Regions from separate parts of the Sphingomonas japonica genome, predicted to be linked through region 1. Evidence: predicted binding sites of a transcription regulator. Region 1 holds the regulator's gene; each other region holds the start of a gene.

Region 1 (5,192 bases):
TGATCCGCGCCGATTTCGATCCCGCCGCGCATGCCCGCGCCTATGCAGAGGGCGGAGCGGCGTGCCTGTCGGTACTGACCGATGCCGAGTATTTTCAGGGGCATGAGGAGTATCTGGTCGCCGCTCGTGCCGCCTGCGACCTGCCGGTGCTGCGCAAGGATTTCATGGTCGATCCATGGCAGGTCGACGAGGCGCGCGCGATTGGGGCGGACGCGATCCTGATCATCGTCGCCGCGCTCGACGACGGCGCGATGGCGGAGATCGAGGCGGCGGCGATCGACCATGGCATGGACGTGCTGGTCGAAGTCCACGACGCTGCGGAGTTCGACCGCGCGTTGCGGTTGCGGTCGCGCCTGATCGGGGTGAACAACCGCGATCTCAGGGACTTCTCGGTCGATTTTCAAAGAACCTATGATCTGGTCGATCGCGCGCCGCCGGAATGCAGCTTCGTCGCCGAGAGCGGCCTTACCGGGCGCGGCGATCTCGACGCGATGGCCGCGCGCGGCGTGCGCCGCTTTCTGGTCGGCGAGACGCTGATGCGCCAAGCCGACCTCGCCGCGGCGACCCGTGCGCTGATCGCATGACCGACCTCACCCATCTCGACCCCACCGGCGCCGCGCGCATGGTCGACGTGTCGGAAAAGGCGGCCACGGCGCGCGAAGCGGTCGCCAGCGGCCGGATCAGCATGTCGCGCGCGGCGGCGCTGGCGATCCGCGACGGCGCGGTGGCAAAGGGCGATGTGCTCGCCACCGCGCGGATTGCCGGGATCATGGCGGCGAAGCGCACCAGCGACCTGATCCCCTTGTGCCATCCGCTGCCGATCACCCGCGCCGCCATCGACCTCACGATCGACGACGCCGGCGTCACCGCGACCGCGACCGTCGCCACCGACGGCAAGACCGGGGTGGAAATGGAAGCACTGACCGCGGTTTCGGTCGCGCTGCTGACGATCCACGACATGGCCAAGGCGATCGACAAGGCGATGGTCATCGACGGCATCCGCGTCCTGGCCAAGCGCGGTGGGAAATCGGGCGACTGGACGCGGCCATGAGCCTGCTCCCCGTCGCCGAAGCACAGGCGCGCCTGCTGGCGCTGCTGCCGCTGCTGGCGACCGAGCCCGTGGCGCTGCGCGACGCTGCGGGCCGCTGGGCGGCCGAGCCGCTGGCGGCGCTTCGCACCCAGCCCGCGAGTGACCTGTCGGCGATGGACGGCTATGCGATCCGCCATGCCGACCTGCCCGGCCCATGGCGCGTGGTCGGCGAAAGCGCTGCCGGACACCGCTTCGACGGGGCGATCACGGCGGGGGACGCGGTGCGCATCTTCACCGGCGCGGCGATGCCGAGCGGTGCCGACTGCGTGCTGGTTCAGGAGGAAGCGCGCCGCGACGGCGCAGTGCTGACGCTGGCCGGTGACGGTCCGCGCGGGCCGGGCGGCAATGTCCGGCGGCGCGGGCTCGATTTCTCTTGCGGCGATCCGCTCGTCGCGGTGGGCGAACAGCTGACGCCGCAGCTGCTGGGACTCGCTGCAGTCGCCGGGCACGCGCAGGTGGAAGTGCGACGCCGGGTTTGCGTGGCGGTGGCGGCGACGGGCGACGAACTGGTCGCGCCGGGAAGCGACCTCGGGCCCGACCAGCTACCCGAATCGAATGGCGTTATGCTGTCTGCAATGCTCGCGGCGCTGCCTGTCGATATCGTCGATCTCGGCATCCTGCCCGATCGGCTCGAAGTGATGGTCGAGGCCTTTGCGGGCATCGATGCGGATATGCTGGTGACGACGGGCGGCGCCTCGGTCGGTGACCACGACCTGATCTGTCCCGCGCTGACCGCAGCGGGCGCGGAGATCGATTTCTGGCGGATCGCGCTGCGCCCCGGCAAGCCGATGCTGGCGGGGCGGATGCGCGACACCGTCGTGCTGGGACTGCCGGGCAACCCTGTGTCGGCATTCGTCACCGCGCATCTGTTCGTGCTGCCGATGGTGCGTGCGCTCGGCGGCGCGGCGATGCCGTGGCCGACTCCCGTTCCCGCGGTGGCGGGCAGCGCGCTTCCCGCCAATGGCGATCGGCTCGATTACATGCGCGCTACGCTGGCAGACGGTGTCGCCACCCCTGCCGACGCACAGGACAGTTCGATGCTGCGGACGCTCGCCAGGGCGCAATGCCTGATCGTTCGACAACCCCATGCGCCGCCCATGGCCAAAGGCGAACGCGTGGATATTCTGCCCATCGCTTGACTTGTCCGCAGGCGTTGCTAGGGTGTTCCGCGTCTGTTCCGACGGAGGTACGCCATGCTCACGCGCAAGCAGCACGAATTGATCTGCTTCATTTCCGACCGCCTTGCCGAAACCGGCGTATCGCCCTCGTTCGAGGAGATGAAGGATGCGCTGGATCTCAAGTCGAAGTCGGGCGTCCATCGTCTGATCAGCGCGCTGGAGGAGCGACAGTTTCTGCGCCGCCTGCCCAATCGCGCGCGCGCGCTCGAGGTGCTGCGCATGCCCGAGCGCGGTGACGTCAAGAAGGCAAATGCGAAAACACTGTCGCAGGTGTCACCTTCCTCCACTTCACGCAACACACCCCCGTCCCCCGCCAACGATGTCATTGAGATTCCGCTGCACGGCCGCATCGCCGCTGGCATGCCGGTCGAGGCCATGGAGGGCGCCACGATGCTGCCCGTCCCCGCCGCGCTGCTCGGTTCGGGCGATCATTACGCGCTTGAGGTTGCGGGCGATTCGATGGTCGATGCCGGCATTCTCGACGGCGACTATGCGCTGATCCGGCGGCAGGACGAGGCGCGCGAGGGCGAGATCGTCGTTGCGCTGATCGACGATCATGAAGCGACGCTGAAATATTTCAGGCATGAAGGCGCGATGGTTCGGCTCGATCCCGCCAATCGCAGCCATGATCCGCAGCGCTATCGCCCCGATCAGGTGCGCGTGCAGGGCAGGCTCGCCGGATTGCTGCGCCGTTATTGAGGGCGATAGCGCGGCGGCCGGACGATCGGCGGCGTGACCCAGGGGTGGCGGTCGCCGGGGCTGCGCACGGTGACGAGGCGCCCGGCGTGGAGGGCGATGGCAACGCCGCCGGTCCGCACCAGCGCGGCGCGGTCCAGCCTTAGCCAGCGCGGTACGCACCCCGCGGGCAGGCCGCGGTCGGCAATGACGATGTCTGCCTGTCGGCAGGCCGCGATCAACTCGCCCGCATCGACGAAATAACCGCTGCGCGTCGCCAGGATGCGCCAGGTCCGCGTGGCACTGCGATAATCGGCGATGCACAGGTCGGCGCTGCAGCGCACGTCGCCGCGATCGGCAAGCGCGCCGAGTTCTGCGTCGGTGCCCGCGGTTTCGCCCAGCATCGAGCGGACATAGTCGCCCGCCCGATCGCGCAACAACGCCATCCCGCCATCGGCACTGCGCAGCGCGAGGTGGCGGCCGTCGCCGGTGACGATCAGGTCGGGCCGCGGAGTCGTCAGCGCCCAGCCCGCCCCCACTGCCAGCGGCACCAGGCCGAACGCCCGCACGCGAGTCCGCCACAAACCGATCCACAGCATGCCCAGGAGCATCGCCGCGAACGCACCCGCGGGAATTGCCGGCAATGCGGTCACCGCTCCGGGCGCCGCCGCGACGGTCCGCGCGATCCACAGCAGCAGTTCGAGCGATGCCGCCACCAGCCACCACACCGGCGCGCCCAGCCCCACCAGATCGAGCGCCAGCGCCAGCGCCTCAAGCGGCATCGTCACAAAAGTAGTCAGCGGAATCGCGACGATATTAGCCAGCGCACCATACAGCCCGGCCTTGTGGAAATGGAACAGCGCGATCGGCGTCAGCGCCAGTTCGACCGCGACGCCGGTCAGCAGCAGCGACGCGATGCCCCGCCCGATCCGCCGGATGCCGCCTTCCTCGCGCCGTGCGAACCAGCCCCGCACCCGCGGATATTCCTGCAGGGCAATAATCGCGGTGACCGCGGCGAAGCTCAACTGGAAGCTCGGCCCAGCGATCGATTCGGGCCATAGAAGCAGCACGATGGTCGCGCCGGCGGCAACCAGCCTGAGCGTGATCGCTTCGCGTCCCAGCGCCAAGGCCGCCAGCACCAGCAATGCGGCAATGCACGAGCGCACCGTCGGGACTTCCGCGCCGGAAAACAGCGTGTAGGCGACCGCGACCGCAGCGGCGGCTCCCGCGGCGACCATCGGCAGCCGCACCCGCAGCGCCAGCGCGGGACTCAGCGCCAGCAGCTTTAGCACCAGCACCATGGTCGCCCCGACGACGGCGGTGACATGCAACCCGCTGATCGACAGCAGATGCGCGAGGCCCGAACGGCGCATCGCTTCGGCATCGTCCTCGCTGATCGCTCCTTCGTCGCCGGTGGCCAGTGCCGACGCGATGCCGCCGGCGCTGCCTTCGACCCGGCGTTCGATATGGCGCGCGACGCGATTGCGCAGGTCTCTGCCCGGCTGGTCGCCGGGTGCGACGATAGCGATCGGGGCAAAGGCGCGCCCGCTCGCCCCCAAGCCATCGAACCATGCGACGCGTGCGAAATCATATGCGCCGGGCACTGCCGGCGGGGCAGGCGGCATCAGCCTTGCCCGCAAGCGCAGAATCGCGCCGCGCGCCAGGCCATCGGGCACATCGCGTTCGGCGATGTTGACGCGGACCACCGGGGGCAAGCCGCCTTCCACTTCGCCATCGACCTGCTGCACGCGCAATCGCACGCGGACCAGTTCGCGCGCCGACAGTGCCTCGATGCGTTCGACCCTGCCGGTAAAGGCGACCACCGCGGGACGCGAGAGGACCGGCGCAGCGACCCGTTCAGCCCGGCCCCAAACCAGCGCGCAGCCAAGCGCCATCGCCAGTCCGGCAATTGCGACCGCCGGTCCCGCTCGGCCGCCACGCATCGTCGCCGCACCTGCCCCGGCGATCGCCAGCGCCAGCGCGATGAAGCCGGCCCAGCGCACGGCATCGGGCAACACAAACCATGCAGCGACGCCTGCCCCCAGGAAAACCGGAATCCAAAGCGGCAGCTGATCGCGTTCCGCTTCCAGCCAGCGCTCGATCGCAGGGTACCGCCAGCGGCCGACGCTGCCGGTTTGAAGCGCGGGAAACCCCGTGCTAGGGGCGGGCGCGGCGAAACGAGCCATTCATTTACAGCTTGGGAGCAAGCGCGCTTGGGCGCAACCGACGATATCGACACCGGCGCCGCG
Region 2 (5,192 bases), on a different contig from region 1:
CGTGTTACTCGCGATCACGGTCGTGCTGGCGCTGGTCGGCGGGGCAGGGGTCGCGTTCGGGATCGCCGCGGCCAGCGCGTGGCGGCCGGGCCAGCGCTGGCTGCGCATCGTCGGCGGCGCGCTGGGCGGCTTGGTCGTCGGCGCGGGCGTCAAGCTGGTCGGGACCGACGCGTTCGACCTGCTGCTCGGCCAGTCGCCCGGAGACATCACCGGCGCGGGCGAAGGCGTGGTGCTCGGCGCTGCGGTCGGCATGGGCAGCTGGCTGGCTGCGACCCATCGCCGCTCGCTGGCGCACGCCGTGGCATCCGCCGCAGCGATCGGCGCGCTTGCCGGCCTGTCGCTCGCGCTGCTCGGCGGACGCCTGATGGGCGGCAGCCTCGCGCTGCTGGCGAGCCGCTTCCCCGCGTCGCGCCTGCGCCTCGACGCGATCGGCGCGGTGTTCGGCGAAACCGGCTTCGGCCCGATCAGCCATGCCGTCACCGCCGCGCTCGAAGGCGGCTTGTTCAGCGCTTGCATCGTCGCGGCGATGCTGGCGGCCGAACGCTGGAAGACCACCACTTCGACATCATGATCCGCAACGGGCGAAAGAGGTCACCCCAGCCCTTACCATTGACCCCGCCTTAACCACCGCCATGCCAAATCGCCGGGGATGCGGATCCTGCACATCCTCGACCACAGCCTGCCGCTGCACTCCGGCTATACGTTTCGCACCCGCGCGATTTTGAAGGCGCAGGTCGCGCGCGGCTGGGACATCGCCGGCGTCACCGGTCCGCGCCATCCCGGCAACGCCGACCTGAGCCGCGAGACGATCGACGGTCTCGACTTCTTTCGCACCGTCCCCCCGCGCAAGGGTCCGCCGGTAATCGGCGAACTGCTTGAGATTGCCGCCTTCGCCCACCGCATCGCCGAGGTTGCGCGCGACTTCCGCCCCGATATCCTCCACGCGCATTCGCCGGTTCTGAACGCGCTGGCAGCACTACGCGCGCGTGCCGTCACCGGCGTGCCGCTGCTTTACGAAATCCGTGCCTTCTGGGAAGATGCCGCGGTCGGCAACGGCACCGGCCGCGAAGGCTCGGCCCGCTATCGCCTCACCCGCATGGCCGAAACGCACGCTGTGCGCCGGGCCGATGCGGTCGCGGTGATCTGCCAGGGGCTAAAGGACGATCTGGTCGCGCGCGGCATCGCCCCCGACCATATCATGCTCTCGCCCAACGGCGTCGATCTGAACGTGTTCGGCGATCCGCTGCCGCCGGACCCGGCGCTCGTGCGCGATCACGGTCTGGAGGGCGCCGACACCATCGGCTTCATCGGCAGCTTCTACGACTATGAAGGCCTCGACGACCTCATCGCCGCGATGCCCGCGCTGGTCGCGCGCCGCCCTGCCGCAAAGCTCATCCTGGTCGGCGGCGGTCCGATGGAAGCCGCGCTGCGCGCGCAGGCTGCCGCCTCGCCGGTCGCCGAGCGCATCGCCTTCATCGGCCGCGTGCCGCACGATCAGGTCGATCGCTGGTACAGCGTCATCGACGTGCTCGCTTATCCGCGCAAGCATATGCGCCTGACCGATCTCGTCACGCCGTTGAAGCCGATCGAGGCGATGGCGCAGCGCCGCCTGGTCGCCGCCTCCGACGTCGGCGGTCACCGCGAGCTGATCCGCGATGGCGACACCGGCAGCCTGTTCGCCCCCGACGATCCGCCGGCGATCGCCGCGGCACTGGCCGCTCTGTTCGAAGACCGCTCGGGCTGGGAAGCGCGGCGCACCCGCGCGCGCCGTTTCGTCGAGGCAGAGCGTAACTGGTCGTCAAATATTTCGCGCTACGCTCCGGTCTATCAACGGCTGATCACTGCCACTGCATTGGAACCTTCATGGTCGCGTTCGCCTCCCGCCAAAGCATGAACCTCTCGGTGGCGCAGCTCGCCGCCGCCGTCGTCGCCGGGCTCGTCCTGCTGGCGATCGCGATCGCGCCGGCCGAAACGCTCGAGGCGCTGGTGATGGCCAGCGGGCTTCCCGCCGTGCTCCCTGCCGCGGCGGCGCCGCTCGGCCTCACCGCACGGGCGGCGCTGCTGTTCGTCGCGGCATGCGGGTTCGGCGCGCTGGGATGGGCGCTGGTCCAGCTCGGCTTCGGTGTCCGGCGCACGCCCGATCTTGACACAGACGATGTCGCGGAGCTTCCCTCGATCCGCCGCGCCGATGCCCATCCCGATGCCCCCGCGCGGGCTCCGGTGCGCGCGGCGCGCGATCTCGGCGATCCGTTCGCTGCGGATCTCGCGGCATTCGCTGCCGAGCCGGGCGACGACGAAATCGCCCTTCCCGCCGATCTCGATACTCCGCTCGCCGCGTTCGATCCCGGCGCGGTCCGCCCGATCCCGCTGACGGCCGATCGTCCGGCGCGGCTCGATGCCGGCGAGCGCATCGAGACGTTCGAGCTCACTCCGGCGCGGCGTCCGGCGCCGGTTCTCGCCGCGCCGCCGGTCGATATCGAGCCCGCGGCCGAGGCCCCGATCGCCGGACCGGAGACCGAAGCCACCATCCACGCGCTGCTCGCCCGGCTCGAACGCGGCGTCGAACGCCGCCGCCGCAGCCCCGCGCCGCCGCAGATCCACGCCGCGCTCGATTCGCTGCGCCACGCGGTCGGCGCCTGATCCGCTCATCGGTCCGCGACGCTCAGCAATTCCAGCTCCGCCTCGACCCGGACGCCGTCATCGTGCCGCGTTACTACCACAGCGTCGGCGATCAGATGCCCCGCCACCGGGAGATCGAGGTCGGGCAGCGCATCCAGCCAGCGCGCGATTCGCTCGCCTGACGCGGTCTCGACCCGCAGCGTGTGCCGCGCGCCGCTGAACGTCACGCTGGCCCAAGGTTCGGCGTCGGCGGTGATGACGTCCAGCACGATCCCCGCCTGTGCCGCCGCGCGGACCAGCGCGCGCTCGACCAGCCGCCCGGCATCGGGCTCGCGCATCATCGTTGCTCGGCCAGGAACGATTCGATTCGCCGGACCGTGCGCGGGCGCGGCTCGCGGCCACGCCGCAGATCGTGGACGAAGCGCGGATCGGCCATCGCCCGCCGCCCGAACGCGCTCGCCGACATATCCTGTTCCCGAAGGTAGCGTTCCACCTTCCACCGCAAATCCATCCACACCGCCTCCTGTCGCGACTCGTTATGTTCCTCTTCTGTTCCTTGAAATCCTACTTGTCTAGGATTTTTCCTGCGGCTAGGGATTGCGTGTGGACAGTCTCGAACAACGCTGCATTCTCGCCGATTTGGTGCGCGAACGCGGGCTTAGCCTAGCGGCGCTGTCGCGCGACCTGCTTCGCCGCAACGCCGCGTATCTCCAGCAATATGTCACCCGCGGATCGCCGCGGCTGCTGGCGGAGGCGGACCGGGCGTTGCTCGCCGACTATCTCGGCATCGACGAAACCGTGCTCGGTGGTCGGCCGCGCGGCGCAGTCACGCATGTGCCATTGCTCGCGATCGGCGCGTCGGCGGGGCGGGGCAGGCTGGTCGATGCCGCCGCGCGCCGCGTCGCGCAGCCGCTGCCCAGCGCCTTGCTCGAACAGCTCGGCGTTGCCCCCGCCGCCGCCTCGATGATCGTGGTCGAAGGCGATTCGATGGCGCCGACGCTGGCCGACGGCGACACCATCCTGGTCGATTCCGCCGATCGCCGCGTTACCGCCGCGCCGCGGCTCTACGTGCTGCGCATCGACGACGCGCTGATGGTCAAGCGGGTCGCGCTGGCTGACGGCGTCTGGCACGTCACCAGCGACAATCCCTGCGCACCCGATCCGGGTCGGTTCGATCCCGGCACGGTCGCATTGATCGGCCGCGTCCGCTGGCTCTCGCGCGAACCCGACTGAACGGCGCGGTCAGCCAGCCCGGCGCTGGTCGGCTGCCCAGATCAGCAGCGCGATCAGCGCCCCGATCGCAGTGCCGACCACGAACCCCGCCGATGGCTGGCCGAGCGCAACGCCGATGCCGGTGCCGACCAGCATCGCGATCGCGACGAATGCGCCGCCCGCTTTGGGGCCGGGGGATTTGGTGGCGGGACCGGTCATCGCGCCGCTCTGCCATGTCCCGATGCCGGACGCCAGTGTCCCGCATCGGGCCGGGCGATACGCTTGCGGCGGCGTGGTGAACGCGCGTCAACCCTCGCGCCGCGCCCCAGCCGCGGCAGTTCCAATCGTGGCACGCGGCTTGAGTGGGGGTGGCGGCATGGACAAGACCATCTACCTCCCCGATCGCGGCGCGGTCGCCGACGCCGCCGACCTGATGCTCCGCTTCGGCGCGGAGGCCGGGCTCGAAGCCGCGATCCGTGCCAATCGCAGCCGCGATCTCGGCAACCATGTCCATTTCTGCCGCTGGCGTTCGATCGAACGGCTGATCCTCGTGCTCGGCGATGATATGGCGACCGGTACGCTGCACTGAGCGGCGTGCCCGGCGATCTGCCGCCCGCCACGCATTTTGCGCCATTGTCGCGCCGCCCCCGCCCGCGCTACTAAGCCGCATGGTTTCGCGCACGCGTCGGCGTTCTTGTGTTCTGGCCGCCGTCGGTTGCACCCTGCTGGCAGCGCCGCCCGCGCTCGCGCAGGACACTAGCCTCGATCCCGGCACCCCGCTCGATGCCGACGCCGATATCGGGGTCGCCTGGCCGGATCTCGCGCTGCAGCCGGGCGAGGAGGCCGCTGCTACCGACGCGACCACCGACATCGCCGCCGAAGCGCGCTACAGCTGGCGGATCGAGGGGCTCGATGCCATCTGGACCGACCTGATGCGCCAGCGCTTCGACGCCGCCTCGACGCTGAAGGCCAATGACGACGATCCCGCCAACGCCGCGCAGATCAACCGCCGCGCGCGCGAGGACGTCGAACTGCTCAATCAGATCCTGCGCGCCGAGGGCTATTACGACGCGCGCATCCGCCCGCAGGTCGAGCCGCAGGCGGGCGAGTTCCTCGTCACGCTGGTCGTGCGTCCGGGGCCGGTCTATCGCCTCAACTCGATCGATCTCGCCGGGATCGAGGGCGCGGGCGACAAGACCGACGAACTGCGCGAGGCGTTCGCGCTCGAGCCCGAGGCCCCGGCCAATGCCGACGCGATCGCCGCCGCCGACGAACGCCTGCGCACCGCGATCGGCAGCGAGGGTTTTCCGTTCGCCAGGGTCGCCGAGCCGGAGATCGTCATCGATCATGCCACCCAGACC
Region 3 (5,192 bases), 530 kb from region 1:
TCAAGGACGCGACCGGTGTGTTGTCGCGCGTGTCCGCGCAGCGTGCGCTATGCGGCGAGGAATTCGCGCAGCTGTCGGGCAACGACGATACCGCGCTGGCCTTCATGGCGATGGGCGGCGTCGGCTGCATCTCGGTCACTGCCAATGTCGCGCCGAAGCTGTGTGCGGCGTTTCAGGCGGCGTGCGCGGCGGGGGACTATGCCACTGCGCTGGCTTCTCAGGACCGGTTGTACCCGCTGCACTGCGCGCTGTTCAGCGATGCGTCGCCGGGACCGGTCAAATACGCATTGGCCAGGGTCCGTCCGGGATTTCCAGACGAGCTGCGCCTGCCGATGACTTCGCCGAGTGCGCAGAGCCGGCAGCTGGTCGACGAGGCGCTCGCTGCCGCAGGGTTGGTCTAGGCAGCATCTGCGGTGGTGACGAAGCTGTCCATCACCCGCTTGCGCCCCGACTGTTCGAAATCGATCTCGAGCTTGTTGCCCTCGATCTCCTCGACGGTGCCGTAGCCGAATTTCTGGTGAAACACGCGCATGCCGAGCGTGATGTCGCCGCGCGGCTTGGCGGCGAAGCTGACGGCGCTGGCCTTGCTTTCGAGGACGCGCGGGGCTTCGCGAGTGAAGCCGGAGCCGCTTCCAGCGGCGCGTTGCCAGCCCGGGCCGCGTCCGCTGCCGCGCGCGACGTCGGCGAACGGATCGGCGCGGTCGGACCAGTTGGCGCGCCACAGGCTTTCGCCGCCCGACATGGTGGTTTCGGGCTCCACATGTTCGGGTGGCAGTTCACCGACGAACCGGCTGGGAAGCGACGACGTCCACTGGCCATAGATGCGGCGATTGGCGGCGTGGATGATCGTCGCGCGGCGGCGGGCGCGGGTGATCGCGACATAGGCGAGGCGGCGTTCCTCCTCCAGGCTGGCGAGCCCGCCTTCGTCGAGTGCGCGTTGCGAGGGGAAGATGCCTTCCTCCCACCCGACCAGGAAGACGGTATCGAACTCGAGCCCCTTGGCGGCATGGATCGTCATGATCGTGACCTTGGGATCGTCGGCGCTGGCGTCGTTGTCCATGACCAGGCTGACATGTTCGAGGAACGCGGTGAGGCTTTCATATTCCTCCATCGCACGGACGAGTTCGCTCAGGTTCTCGAGGCGACCGGCGGCTTCGGCCGACTTTTCCGCCTGCCACATCGCGGTGTAGCCGCTTTCGTCGAGCAGCTGCCGCGCGAGCTCGGGGTGAGGGAGCGTTTCGCCCATCGAGCGCCAGCGCGCGATGTCGCCGACCAGATTGCCGAGCGAGCGGCGGGCCTGCGGCGTGAGCTCGTCGGTATCGAGGATGCGCGCGGCGGCGGACAACAGCGGGACGCCCTGCGCACGCGCCAGCTGGTGAACCTTGGCCACGGCCTTGTCGCCCAGGCCGCGCTTGGGCACGTTGACGATGCGTTCGAAGGCGAGATCGTCGGCGGGCTGCGCGACGACGCGGAGATAGGCGAGCGCGTCGCGTATCTCGGCGCGTTCGTAGAAGCGGAAGCCGCCGACGATGCGGTAGGGCATACCGATCGCGATGAAGCGGTCCTCGAACTCGCGGGTCTGGTGCTGCGCGCGGACCAGAATCGCCATGTCATCGAGAGTTTTGCCGGAACGCTGGCAGCCCTCGATCTCCTCCCCGACGCGGCGCGCTTCCTCGGGGCCGTCCCACACGCCGACGACTCGAACCTTGTCGCCGGCGTCGAGCTCGGTCCACAAGGTCTTGCCGAGCCGCCCGCCATTATTGGCGATGACGCCCGATGCGGCGCCGAGGATATGCGGGGTGGACCGGTAATTCTGTTCGAGGCGGATGACCTTTGCGCCCGGAAAATCGCGCTCGAATTTGAGGATGTTCTCGACCTGCGCGCCGCGCCACGAATAGATCGACTGGTCGTCGTCGCCGACGCAGGCGATGTTCTTGCGCTCCTGCGCGAGCAGGCGGAGCCAGAGATACTGGACGCTGTTGGTGTCCTGATACTCGTCGACCATGATGTAGCGGAAGCGGTTCTGATACTGTTCGAGCACCTCGCGATGCGAACGCAGGATGACGAGGACGTGGAGCAGCAGGTCGCCGAAATCGCAGGCATTCAGTGCCTTCAACCGCGCTTGATACGCGGCGTAGAGTTCCTGTCCGCGACCGTTCGCGTAGAGCTCGGACTCGCCCGCGTCGAGATCTGCGGGGGTCATCCCCTTGTTCTTCCAGCCGTCGATCAGGCCACCCAGCGCACGCGCGGGAAAGCGTTTCTCGTCGATGTCGGCGGCGACGATCAGTTGCTTGAGCAGGCGAAGCTGATCGTCCGTGTCGAGGATGGTGAAATTGGATTGCAGGCCCACCAGCTCGGCATGGCGGCGCAGCATCCTGGCGCCGATCGCATGGAAGGTGCCAAGCCACGGCATGCCCTCGACCACATCGCCGACCAGCCGCCCGACGCGCTCGCGCATCTCGCGCGCGGCCTTGTTGGTGAAGGTGACCGACAGGATCTCGGAAGGATAGGCCTTGCGCGTGTACAGCAGGTGCGCGAGCCGGGCAGTGAGCGCCGCCGTCTTGCCGGTGCCCGCGCCGGCCAGCACCAGCACCGGGCCGTCGGTGGTCAGCACCGCTTCACGCTGCGGGGCATTGAGGCCGCGCAGGTACGGCGGATCATCGGGGCTGGGTGCGGGAAGCGACATCGGTGAACAGGTAGGGAACGCTGCGAGTCGGGGCAAGCTGTCGCATGATCCCGTCGCATCGCCGCTGTCGCAATTGCATTGCCAGGCGGGCTGTCGCATCAGCCGTGCCATGGCTACAGTCGATCGTCGCATGATATTGCGAACATTGGCGATTACGCCGGTTGCAGGGATCCCTCTGGCGGCGGCACGCCAGGCGCCGATCATTGCTAATATGCGGGTCGCACAGCGCCGCGCACTGATCGACGTGCAGTTTCGCGACGGTCCACCCCATGCGTTCCTGATCGATACGGGCGGGTTTCACAGCCTGATCGACGAGAGACTGGCGCGTGAACTCAAGCTACGGTCGCTTGGCGGCATCGGTATGCGCGGATTGGGCGGGTTGGAGAACATGACCCTCTACCGCGCGCCCGAAGTAGTCTTCGGCGGCGCGGTGCGCCAGCGCGACGTGACCTTTGGCGGGCTGCGCGATCCCCGGTTCGGTGCCGGCGTCCAGGGGACGTTGGCGGCAGGCGTGTTCACGGTCGTTGATAGCGATCTCGATTTCGATGCGGGTGAATGGCGGCTATGGCCGGAAGGACGCCCGGACCGCGCGGGGTTCGTGAAGCTGCCGGCGAAGATCACTGCTCCCGCTGCGCGCGAGGGATCTCCGAAGATCATCGCTGAGGGCGTGCTCGGTGGGCGCACCCTGCGGTTCCTCCTCGATACCGGGGCGCCCAAGGCGATCAACCTGTTCGGACCCGCGGCGAGAGCCAGCGGACTGTGGGATGCCAACATGCCGCAGGCGGTGATCCGTCCTTTCGGGATCGGTGGCGCCGCGCCGCTGGGGCGGCTGGTCCGCGCCGAAGCCATCGCGATCGGCCCCTTGCGGTTCGAACGCCCGCTCGTCCAGTTGCATCAGCCCGGTTCGCGCGGCGGCAACGGCTTCGATGGAATCATCGGCCTCGACATCCTGCAGCGGATGAACCTGTCGACCGATACCAAAGCCCGGACACTCTGGGCGATGCCCAATCGCCAGCCCGCGTATGAGGAGCGATACGGGCTGTCGGGAATGTGGGTCGATGCCAAGGGTGACTCCGTGGTGGTGCGCGCGGTCGGTGCGCGCAGCCCTGCTGCCGAGGCGGGGATCGCGGAAGGCGATCGGATCGTCGGCATGCCGGTGGCGCAGGTGATCCGGGCGATCAGCCAGGACCCCGATACCGTCGTGCCGCTCACGGTCGAACGTGGCGGGAAACGGAGGACCGCGGAGGTGCGGTTGCGCCGCTTCCTCTAGACCGGACGCAGCAAGGTCAGCCTTGCCTTTCCTACGATGCGGGACGTTTCCGTCTCGAAACCACCTGCACCAGCCTCTTCGCGAGCGCCGGTCTCGATGCTGACCCACGTGCCCGGCCCGGTCCAGCCGAGACGGGCCATCCGTTCAAGAGCCACGCTGCCTGCGCCGGTGCCATAGGGCGGGTCCATCAGGATCAGGTCGAGCGGCCTGGTCGCCGGGCCGAGCGCCAGCACCGACTGCGCGCGAATGTCGGCAGCGATGGCGCCGAGCTTCGCGACATTGGTCCTGAGCGCGTCGAGCGCGGCGCGATCCTGCTCCACGAACAGGCACGATGCCGCCCCGCGCGACAGGGCTTCGAGGCCGAGCGCGCCCGATCCGGCAAACAGGTCCGCGACGGCGAGGCCCTCAAGCGTCCCGAGACGGCTGACCAGCATGGAAAACAGTGCTTCGCGGGTGCGGTCGGCGGTCGGTCGCGTGGCCTGGCCCTTGGGCGCGACCAGCGGGCGACCGCGCCACGCGCCGGCGATGATCCTCATTTGCGCGTCCGGCCCGGCCGCGGCGGGCGCGGCCCGGGACGCTTGCGGGGTGAAGCGGGGCGCTTGGTTGCGGTGTCTTGGGCAGGTACGGCGGGAGTGCGCGGCGGGCGCTTGGATGGGGCCGGGGCCGAGCCGACCTTGCCCTTGCGGCGAGGCTGATCGTCGCGCGGGGCGAGATCGGCGCGGCGGGTCTCGATGCGTTCGTCCGGGCGCCTCTTGCGCACTGGCGGCTTGCGCTCGGTGGGGGCGGGGGCTGCGTCATAGGCGACGCGGGCCTTGAAGGCGGCGGCGCGATCGCCGCGCATGCGCGGTGCGGGCTGAGCCGAGGGCTTGGGTTCCACTGGTGCAGGGCGCGGCGCGACGGTTTCGGTGATGCGCAGGTCGCGGCGCTTTGCTGCGGGTTGCTCTAGCGACTTGCGGAAGGTGACAAGATCGTTCTGGCGGATCTCGTCAACCTGACCCAGCGGCAGGTCGCCCAGAACGAAAGGCCCGTAGCGTGTGCGGATCAGCCGCGACACCTTGAGCCCCAGATGTTCGAGCACGCGCCGCACTTCGCGGTTCTTGCCTTCGGTCAGGGTCAGTTCGATCCAGACATTGGCGCCGGTGCGGCGTTCGAGGTTGGCGTCGATCGCTCCGTAGCGCACACCTTCGATCTCGATCCCCTCGATAAGGTCTTCGAGCCGTGCCTGGCTGATCTCAC
Region 4 (5,192 bases), on a different contig from region 1:
GGCGCGGCGGACCCGCTAAACGCAGCAATGCTCCCGAGCAGGAGCGCAAGAGATCCCTTCGGTACCTCGGCTGCCTATTGGGCGATGCCCTCCATCCCCGCTCCCGCATCCGCAGTCGCGGCATAGCCCGGCTTCACGCGCAACTTGCCCGCCGCCTCGAACGCGTAGCCCGCGTTCAGCAACATCGCGTCCGAATAGGCCGTGCCGATGAACGACAGCCCGACCGGCAAGCCGTCGACCAGTCCCATCGGCACGGTCAGATGCGGATATCCCGAAATTGCCGGGAGCGCGCTTGCCGATGGGCCGGAGAACTGGTCGCCATGCACCGGATCGGACAGCCACGGCGCGCCGTAGGTCGGCTCGACCAGCAGCTCGACCTTTCCTGCCTTCAGCATCGCGTCGATCCCCTCGACCCCCGCCAGCCGCAGCGATTTGGCGCGAGCCTGCTTGTATTTGGGGTCGTCTACGCCGCCGGTCTTCTCAGCCATCACGAAGATTTCCTGCCCGAAATAGGGCATCTCGGCGGCTCGGTTGGCATCGTTGAAGGCGATGACATCGGCCAGCGTGCGCGTCTTCACGCTGGCCGGTGTGGTCGCCAGATACGCGTTCAGGTCGCTCTTCAATTCCATCTTGAGCACGTCGAACTCGGCATCGCCCATGCCTTCGAGCTCGGGCTGCTCGACCTCGACCAGCACGGCGCCCGCGGCCTTGAGCACCGCCAGCGCGGCGTCGAACCGGGTGGTCAGGTCGGACGACATGTCGGGCCGCACCACGCCGACGCGCTTGCCGCGCAGCGCGTCGGCCGACAGGCCCGCCGCATAGTCCTTGCGATACGCGTCCGCCTTTGCGGTCGCCGCATCGGCCGGATCGCTTCCGACCATGCCGGAGAACAGCAGAGCGGTGTCGCGCACGCTGCGCGCCATCGGGCCGGCGGTATCCTGGCTGTGGCTGATCGGCACGATATGCGTGCGGCTGACCAGACCGATGGTGGGCTTCAGCCCCACCAGCCCGTTCATCGACGACGGGCACACCACCGAGCCGTCAGTCTCGGTGCCAATCCCGGCCGCGGCGAAGCTTGCCGCGATCGCCGCCCCGGTACCGCTCGACGATCCGCACACCGAGCGGTCGAGCGCATAGGGATTGCGCACCAGCCCGCCGACCGCGCTCCACCCGCTCATCGAGGCGGTCGAGCGGATATTGGCCCATTCGGACAGGTTGGTCTTGCCCAGGATCACCGCGCCTGCCGCGCGCAGTCGCGCGATCACCGGCGCGTCGCGGCCAGTGGCGTTGTCCTTGAGCGCGAGGCTGCCCGCCGTCGTCGGCAGCTCGCGCGTCTCAACATTGTCCTTGACCAGGATCGGCACGCCGTGGAGCGGCCCGCGCACCTGTCCCGCCTTGCGCTCGGCATCGAGCGCGCGCGCCTGTTCCAGCGCCTGCGGATTGAGCGCGATCACGCTGCGCAGTGTCGGCCCGGCGCGATCCATCGCCGCGATCCGCGCCAGATAGCCCTGCGTCGCCGCCTCGCTCGACACCCGCCCCGCCGCCATGTCGGCGGCCAGTTGCGCCAGCGACACTTCCTCGACCGCGGCTGGCGCGCCGCCTGCCTCCTGCGCGGCGGCGGGCGTGACGACAGCCGCGCTCAGGGCGGTAAAAGCAGATAGCAGGCGCTGGTGCATGGTCGTCCCCCCGGATGATCGATGCGCGACGCTATGCGGCCCGGGCGCTTTGCTCAAGCGGATTGGCGATGCGGGCAGAATGGCACCGCCGGCGAGTCGTCCCCGCCATTCTTTCGCCCGTTCGATTTCTGTTCCCTTGCGTTTCGCAAGAGGCGCGGCGATCCACGCGTCGTGCCCGATCTGGCATCGGCGGCGCCCGGCGAAGTGACTCGTTTTATCGACGAACCGAGTCCCTAAAGCGTCATTTACCGACTTGTGCCGTGGGGCGATTGAGCACAATCTATAGTGGTACGGTCGGGGGGCTGACCCCAAGCGCTGGTAGGGACCATCGATCGATGCTATATCGATCGACCCGCTGCCGCCTGGGAGCAAACGGGGTGCGATCACTTTTTGTTCTCGCACTCGGCGCTCCAGCGCGTACCATCGGGACGCTGCTCCCGAGTCGGATGAATTGAGGAACGGGGCGAGTCATGGATTTCAGGGAAGATGCGCGTATGAACGACACCGTCGAGACGATCGACGCCGCCGCCACGGCGAGCGAGACGCGGGCGCCGCGCGATTCGAAGACCGTCGATGCGCAGCTCTACGCAGTCGAGGTCGATCATTCGCGCGACGCGCTGCTGACCGATTTCGGCAAGGAAACCCTGAAGGACCGCTACCTTCTGCCGGGCGAATCCTATCAGGACCTGTTCGTCCGCGTCGCGTCTGCCTATGCCGATGACGCAGGCCATGCGCAGCGGCTGTACGACTATATCTCAAAGCTGTGGTTCATGCCGGCCACGCCCGTTCTCTCGAACGGCGGCACCGGGCGCGGCCTGCCGATCTCATGCTATCTCAACTCGGTGCCCGACAGCCTCGAAGGCATCGTCGAGACGTGGAACGAGAATGTCTGGCTCGCCTCGCGCGGCGGCGGGATCGGCACCTATTGGGGCAATGTCCGCGGCATCGGCGAGCCGGTCGGCCTCAATGGCAAGACCAGCGGCATCATCCCGTTCGTCCGCGTCATGGATTCACTGACGCTGGCGATCAGCCAGGGCTCGCTGCGGCGTGGGTCGGCCGCCTGCTATCTCGACGTGTCGCATCCCGAGATCGAGGAGTTCCTCGAAATCCGCAAACCTTCGGGCGATTTCAACCGCAAGGCGCTCAATCTCCACCACGGCGTGCTGATCCCCGACGCGTTCATGGAAGCGGTGCGCGACGGCGGCGAATGGCAATTGAAATCGCCCAAGGACGGCTCGGTCCGAGGCACCGTCGATGCGCGCGCGCTGTTCCAGAAGCTGGTCGAGACGCGGCTGGCGACCGGAGAGCCGTACATCGTCTTTTCCGATCACGTGAATTCGGCGATGCCCAAGCATCACCGCGATCTGGGCCTCAAGGTATCGACGTCGAACCTGTGCAGCGAGATCACGCTGCCGACCGGGCGCGACCATCTCGGCAATGATCGCACCGCAGTGTGCTGCCTGTCGTCGCTCAACATCGAGACGTGGGACCAGTGGAACGGCGACAAGCGCTTCATCGAGGACGTGATGCGCTTCCTCGACAACGTCCTTCAGGACTATATCGACCGCGCCGAACCCGGCATGGAGCGTGCCGCCTATTCGGCGGCACGCGAGCGCTCGGTCGGGCTCGGCGTGATGGGCTTCCACTCGTTCCTGCAGGCGCGCGGGCTGGCGTTCGAAGGCGCGATGGCGAAGTCGTGGAACCTCAAGATCTTCCGCCACGTCTCGACCCAGGTCAACGAAGCGTCGATGCAGCTCGCGGTCGAGCGCGGGCCATGCCCCGACGCGGCCGACATGGGCGTGATGGAACGGTTCTCGTGCAAGATGGCGATCGCGCCGACCGCGTCGATCTCGATCATCTGCGGCGGGACGTCGGCGTGCATCGAGCCGATCCCGGGCAACGTCTATACCCACAAGACGCTGTCGGGCAGCTTTTCGGTGCGCAATCCGTATCTGGAAAAGCTGCTGATCGCCAAGTCGAAGAATTCCGAAGCGGTGTGGAACTCGATCCTCGAAAAGACCGGCAGCGTCCAGCATCTCGATTTCCTGACGCAGGAAGAAAAGGACTGCTACAAGACCAGCTTCGAGATCGACCAGCGCTGGCTGCTCGAACTCGCCGGCGACCGCACGCCGTATATCGACCAGGCACAGTCGCTCAATCTGTTCATTCCCGCCGATGTCGAGAAGTGGGACCTGCTGATGCTCCATTTCCGCGCTTGGGAACTCGGCATCAAGTCGCTCTATTATCTGCGTTCGAAATCGGTGCAGCGCGCAGGCTTCGCGGGTGGGGTGGAGGCCGACAACACTTCCGAGCTCGCCAAGTTCGATATGGGCGAATCGACCGATTACGACGAATGCCTGGCGTGTCAGTGAACAGCGCCGCGCCCGGATTCGCGTCCGGGCGCGGGCCGCGCGGTTCAGGCCGCCTCGCCGCCTTCTTCCTCTTCCATCGCCACCGCGACGTCGGCGTTGGCGGACAGTCGCACTGTGTCGCCCTCGACCTCGGCGACCAAGCCGCCGGCGATGAAGTGGTGATGCCCGCTATGCTTGCCCGCGGCACCTTCGATATCCGCGCCGCTGTCCTTCTTGGTCAGCTTGATGCGGTCTCCCTCGATGCGGTCGACGGTGCCGACATGGACGCCGTCGGCGCCGATGACCTCCATATGCTCGCGGATGTTGCTCAGATCGGCCATGTGCGTTCTCCTTGGATGGTTCCGCTCGCTCAACGCATGCCGCGCGGGTTGGTCGCATGACGCTCGCGGTCGCCATCATGTACGCCGTCGCCGCACTCGCCGCCGCGACGGGAGCGTGGCTGTTGCTGCGCCTGCGCGGCCGCGCCACTCCGCAGGCACGCTATGCGCACGGCATGGTCGGCACGATGGCGAGCGCGCTGGGCCTCATCCTCGCCATCTTCGCCACCGCGCAATGGTCATGGGCGTCGCCGCCCTGACCGTCTTGCGCTCCGCCTTTTCCCCGATCCAGTCTAACCCGGAGTAATCCCATGTCGCTCACCCAAGCCCGCAAGCAGTACAAGCCGTTCGAATACCCCTGGGCGTTCGATTTCTGGAAGCGCCAGCAACAGCTCCATTGGCTGCCCGAGGAAGTGCCGCTGGGCGAGGATTGCCGCGACTGGGCGCAGAAGCTGTCCGACCACGAACGCAACCTGCTCACCCAGATCTTCCGCTTCTTCACCCAGGCCGATGTCGAGGTGCAGGACTGCTATCACGACAAGTACGGCAGCGTGTTCAAGCCGACCGAGATCAAGATGATGCTGACCGCGTTCAGCAACATGGAAACGGTCCACATCGCCGCCTACAGCCACCTGCTCGACACGATCGGCATGCCCGAAAGCGAATATGGCGCCTTCCTCGAATATGGCGAGATGAAGGACAAGCATGATTTCATGCAGCAGTTCGGCGTCGACAATGACGAGGATATTGCCCGCACGCTGGCGATGTTCGGCGGCTTCACCGAAGGCGTGCAGTTGTTCGCATCCTTCGCGATGCTGATGAACTTC

Evidence for each region. Region 1 encodes LexA, which represses DNA repair genes until DNA is damaged. Its sites were predicted from a motif close to GTTCCNCNCTTGTTCT; they were not measured.
Region 2: the regulator LexA is predicted to act here: its motif matches at 3,160-3,175, upstream of FHY50_RS13140 (S24 family peptidase).
Region 3: the regulator LexA is predicted to act here: its motif matches at 2,690-2,705, upstream of FHY50_RS05955 (ATP-dependent helicase).
Region 4: the regulator LexA is predicted to act here: its motif matches at 2,058-2,073, upstream of FHY50_RS12550 (ribonucleoside-diphosphate reductase subunit alpha).

Annotation. Positions count from the first base shown of each region.
Region 1 is NZ_VDYR01000001.1:643,267-648,458, reverse strand. Features, by position in the region: gene trpC (indole-3-glycerol phosphate synthase TrpC) at 1-584, shown strand, start outside; gene moaC (cyclic pyranopterin monophosphate synthase MoaC) at 581-1,051, shown strand; gene FHY50_RS03200 (molybdopterin molybdotransferase MoeA) at 1,048-2,229, shown strand; gene lexA (transcriptional repressor LexA) at 2,284-2,967, shown strand; gene FHY50_RS03190 (ComEC/Rec2 family competence protein) at 2,961-5,129, opposite strand; gene gltX (glutamate--tRNA ligase) at 5,157-5,192, shown strand, end outside.
Region 2 is NZ_VDYR01000002.1:206,613-211,804, forward strand. Features, by position in the region: gene FHY50_RS13120 (winged helix-turn-helix domain-containing protein) at 1-571, shown strand, start outside; gene FHY50_RS13125 (TIGR04063 family PEP-CTERM/XrtA system glycosyltransferase) at 650-1,894, shown strand; gene FHY50_RS13130 (hypothetical protein) at 1,864-2,640, shown strand; gene FHY50_RS13135 (hypothetical protein) at 2,646-2,960, opposite strand; gene FHY50_RS13140 (S24 family peptidase) at 3,223-3,852, shown strand; gene FHY50_RS13145 (hypothetical protein) at 3,862-4,050, opposite strand; gene FHY50_RS13150 (hypothetical protein) at 4,208-4,420, shown strand; gene FHY50_RS13155 (autotransporter assembly complex protein TamA) at 4,500-5,192, shown strand, end outside.
Region 3 is NZ_VDYR01000001.1:1,175,694-1,180,885, reverse strand. Features, by position in the region: gene dapA (4-hydroxy-tetrahydrodipicolinate synthase) at 1-401, shown strand, start outside; gene FHY50_RS05955 (ATP-dependent helicase) at 398-2,686, opposite strand; gene FHY50_RS05950 (aspartyl protease family protein) at 2,796-3,956, shown strand; gene rsmD (16S rRNA (guanine(966)-N(2))-methyltransferase RsmD) at 3,953-4,492, opposite strand; gene FHY50_RS05940 (pseudouridine synthase) at 4,489-5,192, opposite strand, start outside.
Region 4 is NZ_VDYR01000002.1:96,910-102,101, reverse strand. Features, by position in the region: gene FHY50_RS12560 (DUF4345 domain-containing protein) at 1-19, shown strand, start outside; gene FHY50_RS12555 (amidase) at 75-1,676, opposite strand; gene FHY50_RS12550 (ribonucleoside-diphosphate reductase subunit alpha) at 2,171-4,048, shown strand; gene FHY50_RS12545 (DUF2171 domain-containing protein) at 4,093-4,368, opposite strand; gene FHY50_RS12540 (hypothetical protein) at 4,425-4,625, shown strand; gene FHY50_RS12535 (ribonucleotide-diphosphate reductase subunit beta) at 4,677-5,192, shown strand, end outside.